2 regions of the Paucibacter sp. M5-1 genome follow, and region 1 is predicted to be linked to the other one. Evidence: predicted binding sites of a transcription regulator. Region 1 holds the regulator's gene; the other holds the start of a gene.
What was found. Region 1 encodes LexA, which represses DNA repair genes until DNA is damaged. Its sites were predicted from a motif close to ACTGTATNNNNATACAGT; they were not measured.

Region 1 (4,425 bases):
CCTGACCTACCCTCAGTACCTGGTGATGTTGGTGCTTTGGGAGGCGGACGGCATCAGCGTTTCCACCCTGGGCCAGCGCCTCTCGCTGGACTCCGGCACCCTGACGCCCTTGCTCAAACGCCTGGAGGCCGGCGCACTGATCACCCGCCGCCGCGCGCAGGACGACGAGCGCCGCGTCGATATTTTCCTCAGCGATACCGGCCGCGCGCTGAAGGCGCAGGCCCTGAACATTCCGCCTCAGCTCGCCTGCGCCAGCGCCTGCTCGCTGGATGAACTCGTCTCCCTGACCCGGCGCCTGCACGAGCTGCGCAAGCAGCTCTCCAGCGCCGACCTTTCTTCGCCCACCCACCACTCCTGATAGGAAGAAGCACCATGGCACTCGACAAAGTTCTCTACACCGCCACCGCCACCGCCACCGGCGGCCGTGAAGGCAAGGCCTCCTCGTCCGACGGCGCTCTGAGCGTCACGCTGAGCACACCCAAGGAACTGGGCGGCGCCGGCGGCTCGGGCACCAACCCCGAGCAGATGTTCGCCGCCGGTTATTCGGCCTGCTTTATCGGCGCGATGAAGGCCGTCGCCGGCAAGATCAAGATCGCCGTGCCGGCCGATGTGTCCATCACCTCGGAAGTGGGCATCGGCCCGATTCCCGCCGGCTTCGGCATCCAGGTCGCGATGAAGATCAGCCTGCCGGGTCTGGAGCGCAGCCAGGCCGAGGCCCTGGTGGCCGCCGCCCACCAGGTCTGCCCTTACTCGAATGCCACGCGCGGCAATATCGATGTGAGCCTGACCATCGTCTAAGGACCTTGGCCGAGCCAGACAGGGGCTGCGGCCCCTGTTGTCGTTTCAGGCCAGCAATTCAAGCAGGAGCTCGATACGCGCCTTGACCGGGCTCAGCGCGCCGGCGCTGGGCAGGGCCGCAGCCGAGGGCGTGACCGGACCGGCATCGCAGCGGCTGCTGCGCAGGATCCTGACGCCCTGCTGCTGGGCCGTGCGCAAGGCCTGCTCCAGCGACAGCGACAGCGTGCCATTGCCGGTGCCGGCCACCACCAGGCCGTCGACCCCCTGGGCCAGCAAGGCCTGCACGAGCGCGCCGTCGGCGCCGACATGGTTCAGCACGATCTGCACGCGCGGCCAGGCCGCAGCGGGTTTGCCGATACGCGCCAGACCGATGGCGCCCTCCGCAGCCGGCCAGGCACCCAAGGGGCGCAGCACGCCCTCCTCCACGACGGCGATCAGGCCGCCATCGCTGGAAGCAAAGGCATCGACCTTGTAGCTGTGCACCTTGCGGATCTGCTCGGGCCCATGAACAGCGCCCGCAAACACGGTGAGCACCCCCTGCGCACGTTCATCGCTGGCAACGCTGACGGCATCGAGCAGGTTCTGCGGCCCATCGGTCTGCAAGGCCGTGGCCGGTCGCATCGCGGCGGTCAAGACCACCGGCTTGCGCGGCGCCAGCACGCGGTGCAGGAAATAAGCCGTCTCTTCCAAGGTATCGGTGCCATGGGTGATCACAATCCCGGCCACCTCCTCGCGTGCCAGATGGTGGGCCACGCGCTCGGCCAGCCGCTGCCAGGTGGTGAAGTCCATGTCCTTGCTGTCGAGCTGGGCCACTTGCTCGGCCTCCAGCGCCTGCTGCGCCAGCGGCGGCACGGCCGAGACCAGATCGTCCACGCCCAGCTGGGCGGCGGTGTAGCCGACGTTGTCGGACGCCGTGCCGGCCTGGCCGGCAATCGTGCCGCCGGTGCCCAGGATCACGATAAGAGGCTTGTTCTTGCTGACCACGGTCACTTCCTGGATGAATGAACAGTTACTGGATATATACTCAGGCGCATCTTTCCCAGATGTCTGCGAGCCCAGCATGGACGATATCAGCCCCAGTGTTTCCACCGTCAAATTGACGGCACGCCAGCAGCAGATCCTTGACTTGGTGCGCCAGGCCATCGAGCAGACCGGAGCCCCTCCGACCCGCGCCGAGATCGCCAACGAGCTGGGTTTCCGCTCGGCCAATGCGGCCGAGGAGCATCTGCAGGCCTTGGCGCGCAAGGGCGTGATCGAACTGGTCGGCGGCACCTCGCGCGGCATCCGGCTGAAGTCGGACACCTTGAAAGCCATGCATCAGGAGCGCCGCGCCCGTGAGGACTTCCAGTTCTCCCTGCCGATTCCGAATCTGTCGCAACTCACCCTGCCCCTGGTCGGGCGCGTCGCGGCCGGCCATCCCATCCTCGCGCAGGAGCATATCGAGCAGAGCTACACGGTCGAGAGCAGCATGTTCGCGCGCCGACCCGATTTCCTGCTGAAGGTGCGCGGCATGAGCATGAAGGACATCGGCATCATGGACGGCGACCTGCTGGCGGTGCAGAAGGCCAGCGAAGCCAAGAACGGGCAGATCGTCGTCGCACGGCTGGGTGATGAAGTCACCGTCAAGCGTTTCAAACGCAGCCGCAGCGGCGGCATCGAGTTGCTGGCCGAGAACCCTGACTTCGAACCCATCCTGGTCGCGGCCGGCGATGAGAGTTTTGCATTGGAAGGTCTGGCCGTCGGTCTGATTCGCGGGCAAATGGCCTTCTGATACTGCGGGCCTCCTGATACTGCGGCCGCAATCAAGTTTGCAGGGATGATGTCTCTGCAAACATTTGATATGTCTCGGCGCACAAGAAAAAACCCTGGAGGCTTGCGCTTCCAGGGTTTCAAATGTTGGCGGAGTGGACGGGACTCGAACCCGCGACCCCCGGCGTGACAGGCCGGTATTCTAACCAACTGAACTACCACTCCAGATACTCTTGCGAATATCAGATAAGTTCTGTAGTTTCTCGAAGCAAACGCTTCCAAAACTACCAAGCCTTATCAAACTTGGCGTCCCCTAGGGGATTCGAACCCCTGTAGTCACCGTGAAAGGGTGGTGTCCTAGGCCTCTAGACGAAGGGGACTAAACCTTCTATTTACTTCTTCTACTTCGCTGCCCGAGCCGCGCGCCACCGTCACCCTGAAGTGACTTGGTGGAGGTAAGCGGGATCGAACCGCTGACCTCTTGCATGCCATGCAAGCGCTCTCCCAGCTGAGCTATACCCCCAAAATTCCGGGCTACACGCTGCTCAAGCAGTAATTTCTCTCAAAATACAAGCGGCCAACTGAATGGCCGCTTACCGATACGAATCGGGCAAACCTTGGCGGAGTGGACGGGACTCGAACCCGCGACCCCCGGCGTGACAGGCCGGTATTCTAACCAACTGAACTACCACTCCGCAGTGGGATAATTTCACAACTGCTGCAGTATACCTTATATATCGCAGCAATTATCAAGTTTATCAAACTTGGCGTCCCCTAGGGGATTCGAACCCCTGTAGTCACCGTGAAAGGGTGGTGTCCTAGGCCTCTAGACGAAGGGGACTAAACCTTCTGAATTCTACTTCCTCATACTTGAACCGCGCGCCAACCAAATACCCAGAAACCTGAACATTTGGTGGAGGTAAGCGGGATCGAACCGCTGACCTCTTGCATGCCATGCAAGCGCTCTCCCAGCTGAGCTATACCCCCTCAGATCATGCAAGCCGCTTCGATTACTCGTTGCTGCCTGCCGTTCTTTGTGTATCGCGCTGTTCAAGCGAGACATAGAGTATAGAACGATTTTTATGCGCAGCGCAAGCGTTCGACCACATTTTCTTTATCGAACAGTTCCAGCACCGCGTCGACCGACGGAGTTTGTGCACGACCACACACCAGCACCCGCACCGGTATCGCCAGTTGCGGCATCTTCAGGCCATGAGCCGTGATTGTTTCCTTGATCGCGGCCTGGATGCCGGCCTTGTTCCATTCGGTGGCGGCGAGCTTGTCGGCCAGCGCGGCGAGCGCGGGCTTCACCGCGTCGCTGACATGGGTGCCCAGATCCTCGGCGCTGGGCTGCACCGGCGCGAAATACATGGCCAGCCAATCGGCCAGCGCCACCGTGGTCGCGCAGCGATCCTTGAACAGCGCGCACATGGCCGGCAGCCGGCCGAGATCGGCGCTGATGCCGCGCTTGGCCAGTTGCGCCGCGACGAGGGCCGACAGGCGCGTGTCATCGGCCTGCTTGATGTACTGGCTGTTGACCCACTCCAGCTTGGCCGGATCCCATTGCGCCGGGCTCTTGGAGAGGTGCGAACCGTCGAACCAGCTGACGAGCTGTTCGCGCGAGAACAGCTCGTCATCACCGTGGCTCCAGCCTAGGCGCGACAGATAGTTCAGCATCGCCTCGGGCAGATAGCCGTTCTCCTCATAGGCGGTGACGCTGACCGCGCCGCGGCGCTTGCTCAGCTTCTGGCCATCGTCGCCGAGGATCACCGGCACATGGCCGAAGGCCGGCAGCGGCGCGCCCAGCGCGTTGAAGATATTGATCTGCCAGGGCGTGTTGTTGACATGCTCGTCGCCACGGAACACATGGCTGATCTT
Region 2 (4,425 bases), 1.6 Mb from region 1:
GAGCCCGGCCTGCGGACTCAGCGCCAGCACATAGTCGCGCTGCACCACGCCCGGCCCCGCGCCTTGCTGCCACCAGCCGCCTTCGATGCGCTGCGGCCGGGTCAGCAGCTGCAGCGGCTCGCCCAGATGGCTCGGCTGGCTGGCGCGCACCTCCAGCCGCTGCGGCGGCTCCAGCAGCCAGGCGGGCTGCGGCACCAGCGGCGCGCGCGCTGCTGCAGGGCGAGCCGGGCCGGGCCAGGGCTCCCAGCGCTGCATGCCTTCCATCCGGTGGTCTTCCAGCAGCTGGCCGGCGCGCACCCGCTCGGGCCCCAGGCGCACGGCCAGGCGCTCCAGCAGGCGCGGCAGCGGTTCGGTGGCCTCGTCGGGCCCGGAACCGGAAGAGAGGGGCAGCAGGCTGGCTGCCTGCTCGGGGCGCAGCATCACCTCATCGGCGCGCAGGCTCAGCTCGCCGACCGGCGCGGCCAGCTCCAGCCGCGCCAGATGCTCGGTCAGCAGCCGGCTCAGATGGCGCAGATCGCGGCTCGGATCGGCAGTGCCGAACTGCAGCGCGCCGTCCAGCGCCACATCGCGGCCGCGCATCGCATCGTGCTGCCAGGCCAGGGTCAGCTGCTTGACGCCGGCCTGGCGTGCGGCCAGCCAGCCGCACAGCTGGCGCAGCAGGGCTTCGGCGTAATGCACCAGGGCCGGGGCGTGCTCGATGCGAAACGGCAGTTCCAGCCGTGCCTCGAAACGCTCCGGTGCCTGCAGCCAGGCGTGGGCCTCCTGGCTGTGGCCGTAGGCACGGTCCAGGGCCAGCAGCAGGCCATCGCCGAAACGCCGGCCGACGGCGCGGCGCGGCAGCGTGCGCAGCTGGCCCAGGCGCCGGCAGCCCAGGCGCAGCAGCATGGCCTCATGGGCGCGGGCGGCGCTCAGCGTGCCCAGCGGCAGGGCGTCCAGCAACTCGTCCAGCGGCGTGCTCAGGCCGTCGTGCTGACCGACACGCGCCAGCGCCAACGCGCCCAGGCTGGTCGGTGCCCAAGCCATGCCGGCCAGGCCCAGATCCCTAGCCTCGCGCCACAGCCGCCGGTGCAGGCGCTGCGCGCCGCCGAACAGGCGCAGGCTGGCACCGACCTCCAGCACCACGGCCTCCTCCAGCCGTGCCACCCGTGGCGTGAACTGCAGCGCCCACCAGCCCAGGGCGCGCAGATCCGCCTCGGTGGACGGGCCCTCAGGCGTCGAGGGCGACGATGCGCGCAGGGCGAGCCAGTGCATCGCGCAACTCCTGTGGCGATCTGTTGGGGGCCAGCGGGGCCGGCCGCGAGGCGTTCAGCAGCCGTGCCGCCAGCACCGGAGCCAGCGCCGGCGGCACGGCCTGCAGGCGCAGCGGCGCTGCCAGCGCTGGGCCGCGGCGCTTGATCAGACGCAGCTCCAGGCCCCAGGCTTCCTGGGGCTGCAGCACGAGGCGCAGTGGCGCGGCCGAGGATTGCGCCGCCGCCGGCTCGGGCCGGAACACAAAGCAGGGCGCCTGCGCCCCCAGCGCGCAGGCCTGCAGCCGGCGCAGCTGCTCGGGCCGCGTCGAGGCCGGCAGCCAGGCCAGCACGGCGCCGGCGGCATTGGCCTTGAGCACCTGCTCCAGCGTCCACAGGATCTGGATCGGCGTGGCGGGGGCCAGCCAGACGAGCTGCCTGCTGTTCAGGCCCCAGGCCGCCAGGCCGGGCAGATGCGGTGTGAAGGGCGGGTTGATCAGCAACAGGCTGCGCCCGCCGGCCTGGGCTGCCGCCAGTGCCGGTCCCAGCAGCCGGAACTCGCAGACCCCCGGGCGCGGCTGCAGGATCTCGCTGAGGCTGCGGCCTGGCCAACCGCCGCCGGGCAGGGCGGCGTCCAGCGCGGCGAAGCCGCTGGGCAGGCCCGGGCTGCTGCCATGGGCCAGCTCGGAGCCGCGCCAGAGCGACTGGCGCAGCGGGCCTTCGAGCAGGGAGAGGGGGGCGTGCATGGGGACTGCAATGATTCAATAACTGTATGTTTATACAGTATATGGCCGGCAGATGTAGCGGCTGCGGTGTGCAGTTTTTGGCCTCGCTGTGCTGCTACCGCTCGAGCAAGGGGGTAACAACCCGCGCCGGTCTCGCCATATCGGTTAAAACCCTGGGGTGCGCCGACTTGTATCGGCGCGTATCGGGAGGTTGCCGCTCATGAGTTCGCGAGAAGAGATGTCGATGCCGCTGGAAACGGCTCGCCTGCTGCTGCGAGCCCCTCGCGAACAGGACCTGGACGAGATCTACGGCCTGCATGCCGATCCGGTCACCAACCGCTTCAGCCCCGGCGGCCCGCTGCACTCCGCCGAGGCCGCTGCCAGCTTGCTGCAAGGCTGGCTGGCTCACTGGCAGAGCCAGGGCTTCGGCTACTGGGTGATTGCCGAGCGCGAGCACCCGGAGCAGTTGCTGGGCTGCGGCGGCATCATGAACAGGCCTATCGGCGGCCAGCCGGGCCTTTATCTGTATTTCCGTTTCCGGCCCCATGCCTGGGGTCGCGGCTATGCCTCGGAGATGGCCCAGGCAGCGCTGGCCCAGGCCTTCGACATCCTGCATGCCCCCGCCGTGCAGGCGGTGGTGCAGCCGGCCAACACCCCCTCGCGCAAGACGCTGGAGCGCATCGGCATGCTGCTGAAGGGCTCGCTGGCCGATGTGCCGGGCCAGGCGCCCAGCCTGGTCTACGAGATCACGGCGGCGCGCTGGGCCACGCTGCCGAAGACGCCGCCGGAGCCGACGCCGTTCGGGGCTTAGCGCCTGCCAAGGCAGGTGTTTTGGAGACATCGGCCAGAAACATCTCAAACCACCTGCCAAACCATCCGAAAACGCATGTAAAGCGCAAGCAGCGCTTATAGTCCTGTCAAAGCAGGAGAAATGATGCGCAAAGTGGTGGCCGAGCCCTTTCCCGACCCGCTGATCCGCGATGCCGCTGCATTCGGGCAGGCGGTGCGCGCCGCGCGCACCGCTGCGGGCATCAGCCTGGAAGCCGCCGCCCAGGCCCTGGGAATCAGCAAGGCGACGCTAGGATCCCTGGAAGGGGGCTCGGGCACCGTCGCGCTCGGCACCGCCTTGCGCGTGGCGCGAGAGCTCGGCGTGGCCGTGTTCGCCACGCCCCTCGCGGCGCAATTCGAGGCCGCCACGGCCTTGCAGACCCTGCGGAAAACCGAACCGGGCCCCTGGGGTGGCCCCAGCGCAGCCCCATCGGACCCCGCGAAACCGGCGCGTGAACGCGGGCACACCGCATGATCCAGCTCGCCATCTGGGCAGGTCATGATCGCGTCGGCACGCTGTCCCACGACGGGCCGAGCAATCTGTTCGACTTCAGCTACGCCGAGGCTTGGCAGCAAGGGCCTCGCAGTTTCCCGCTGAGTCCGCAGATGCCGCTGTTCACCGCCGCCCATGCTGCGGGCACCCCTGCCTTCGGCGAACTGCCGGCGCAGACGCGCTCGGCCATCGCCCGCGCCTTCTTCCAGAATCTGCTGCCTGAAGGCCAGGCGCTCGAAGTCGCCGCCCAGGCCAACGGCCTCGCGCGCGGCAACCTGGCCGGGCTGCTCGCGGCCCTCGGCGCCGAGACGGCGGGCGCCCTGCGCGTGACGCTGCTCGATGACACGCCATCGCCCGCAGCACCAGCTCTTCGCCCCCTGCCGCTCGCCGAACTGAGCGAGCGCATCCGCAGTCGCCCCGAGCAACCGTTCTCCATCTGGGACGGCAAGGTGCGCCTCTCCATCGCCGGCCTGCAGGACAAGATCGCCGTCTATGAGGACGGCGGCAAGCTCTTCCTCGCCAACGGCGACGGCATCGCCTCCACCGTCATCCTCAAGCCCGCGCCCGCCAACGCCCGCTTGGCTGAGCTGCCGGCCATCGAGCACAGCTGCATGCGCCTGGCCGCCGCAGCCGGCATAGCGACGGCCAGGACCCGGCTGTTGCATGTTCCCGAGCCGGTCCTGCTCGTCGAACGGTTCGATCGGCGGCGCAGCGGCGACGGTGGCATCGAGCGCCTGCACATCATCGACGCCTGCCAGGCCTTGGGGCTGGCTCCCGAGCTCAAGTACGAACGTGCCTACGGCGACCAGGACGCCGTGAAGCACCTGCGCGACGGCGCAACCTTGCCCGGCCTCTTCGGTCTCGCCGACCTCAGCCCCGCGCCCTTGGCCATGCGCACGCAGTTGCTGGACCGCCTGCTCTTCAATGTCCTGATCGGCAACTCCGACGCCCATGGCAAAAACTGGTCGTTCTTCGTGGGCCCACAGGCCGGTCTGCTCACCCTCGCGCCTGCCTACGATCTCGTCGACGTCGAAGCTGTTGCCCACGAGCATATGAGCACCAGCTTTGCCATGGGCATCGGCGACGCCTTCAGCCCCGAGGAACTCACGCCGTTCGAGTGGGCCAGCATGGCCGCGCAGTGCCGGCTCGCACC

Region 2: a site for LexA is predicted at 1,994-2,011, ahead of imuA (translesion DNA synthesis-associated protein ImuA). Genes of this name have one in related genera too.

What each region holds. Positions count from the first base shown of each region.
Region 1 covers NZ_JAPZLM020000001.1:535,084-539,508, reverse strand. Annotated here, with positions in the region: gene O5M90_RS02475 (MarR family winged helix-turn-helix transcriptional regulator) at 1-358, shown strand, start outside; gene O5M90_RS02470 (organic hydroperoxide resistance protein) at 373-798, shown strand; gene O5M90_RS02465 (asparaginase) at 844-1,782, opposite strand; gene lexA (transcriptional repressor LexA) at 1,859-2,569, shown strand; tRNA gene O5M90_RS02455 (tRNA-Asp) at 2,696-2,772, opposite strand; tRNA gene O5M90_RS02450 (tRNA-Glu) at 2,852-2,927, opposite strand; tRNA gene O5M90_RS02445 (tRNA-Ala) at 2,995-3,070, opposite strand; tRNA gene O5M90_RS02440 (tRNA-Asp) at 3,166-3,242, opposite strand; tRNA gene O5M90_RS02435 (tRNA-Glu) at 3,313-3,388, opposite strand; tRNA gene O5M90_RS02430 (tRNA-Ala) at 3,459-3,534, opposite strand; gene gltX (glutamate--tRNA ligase) at 3,628-4,425, opposite strand, start outside.
Region 2 covers NZ_JAPZLM020000001.1:2,178,193-2,182,617, reverse strand. Annotated here, with positions in the region: gene O5M90_RS10190 (Y-family DNA polymerase) at 1-1,251, opposite strand, end outside; gene imuA (translesion DNA synthesis-associated protein ImuA) at 1,208-1,972, opposite strand; gene O5M90_RS10180 (GNAT family N-acetyltransferase) at 2,172-2,762, shown strand; gene O5M90_RS10175 (helix-turn-helix domain-containing protein) at 2,883-3,254, shown strand; gene O5M90_RS10170 (HipA domain-containing protein) at 3,251-4,425, shown strand, end outside.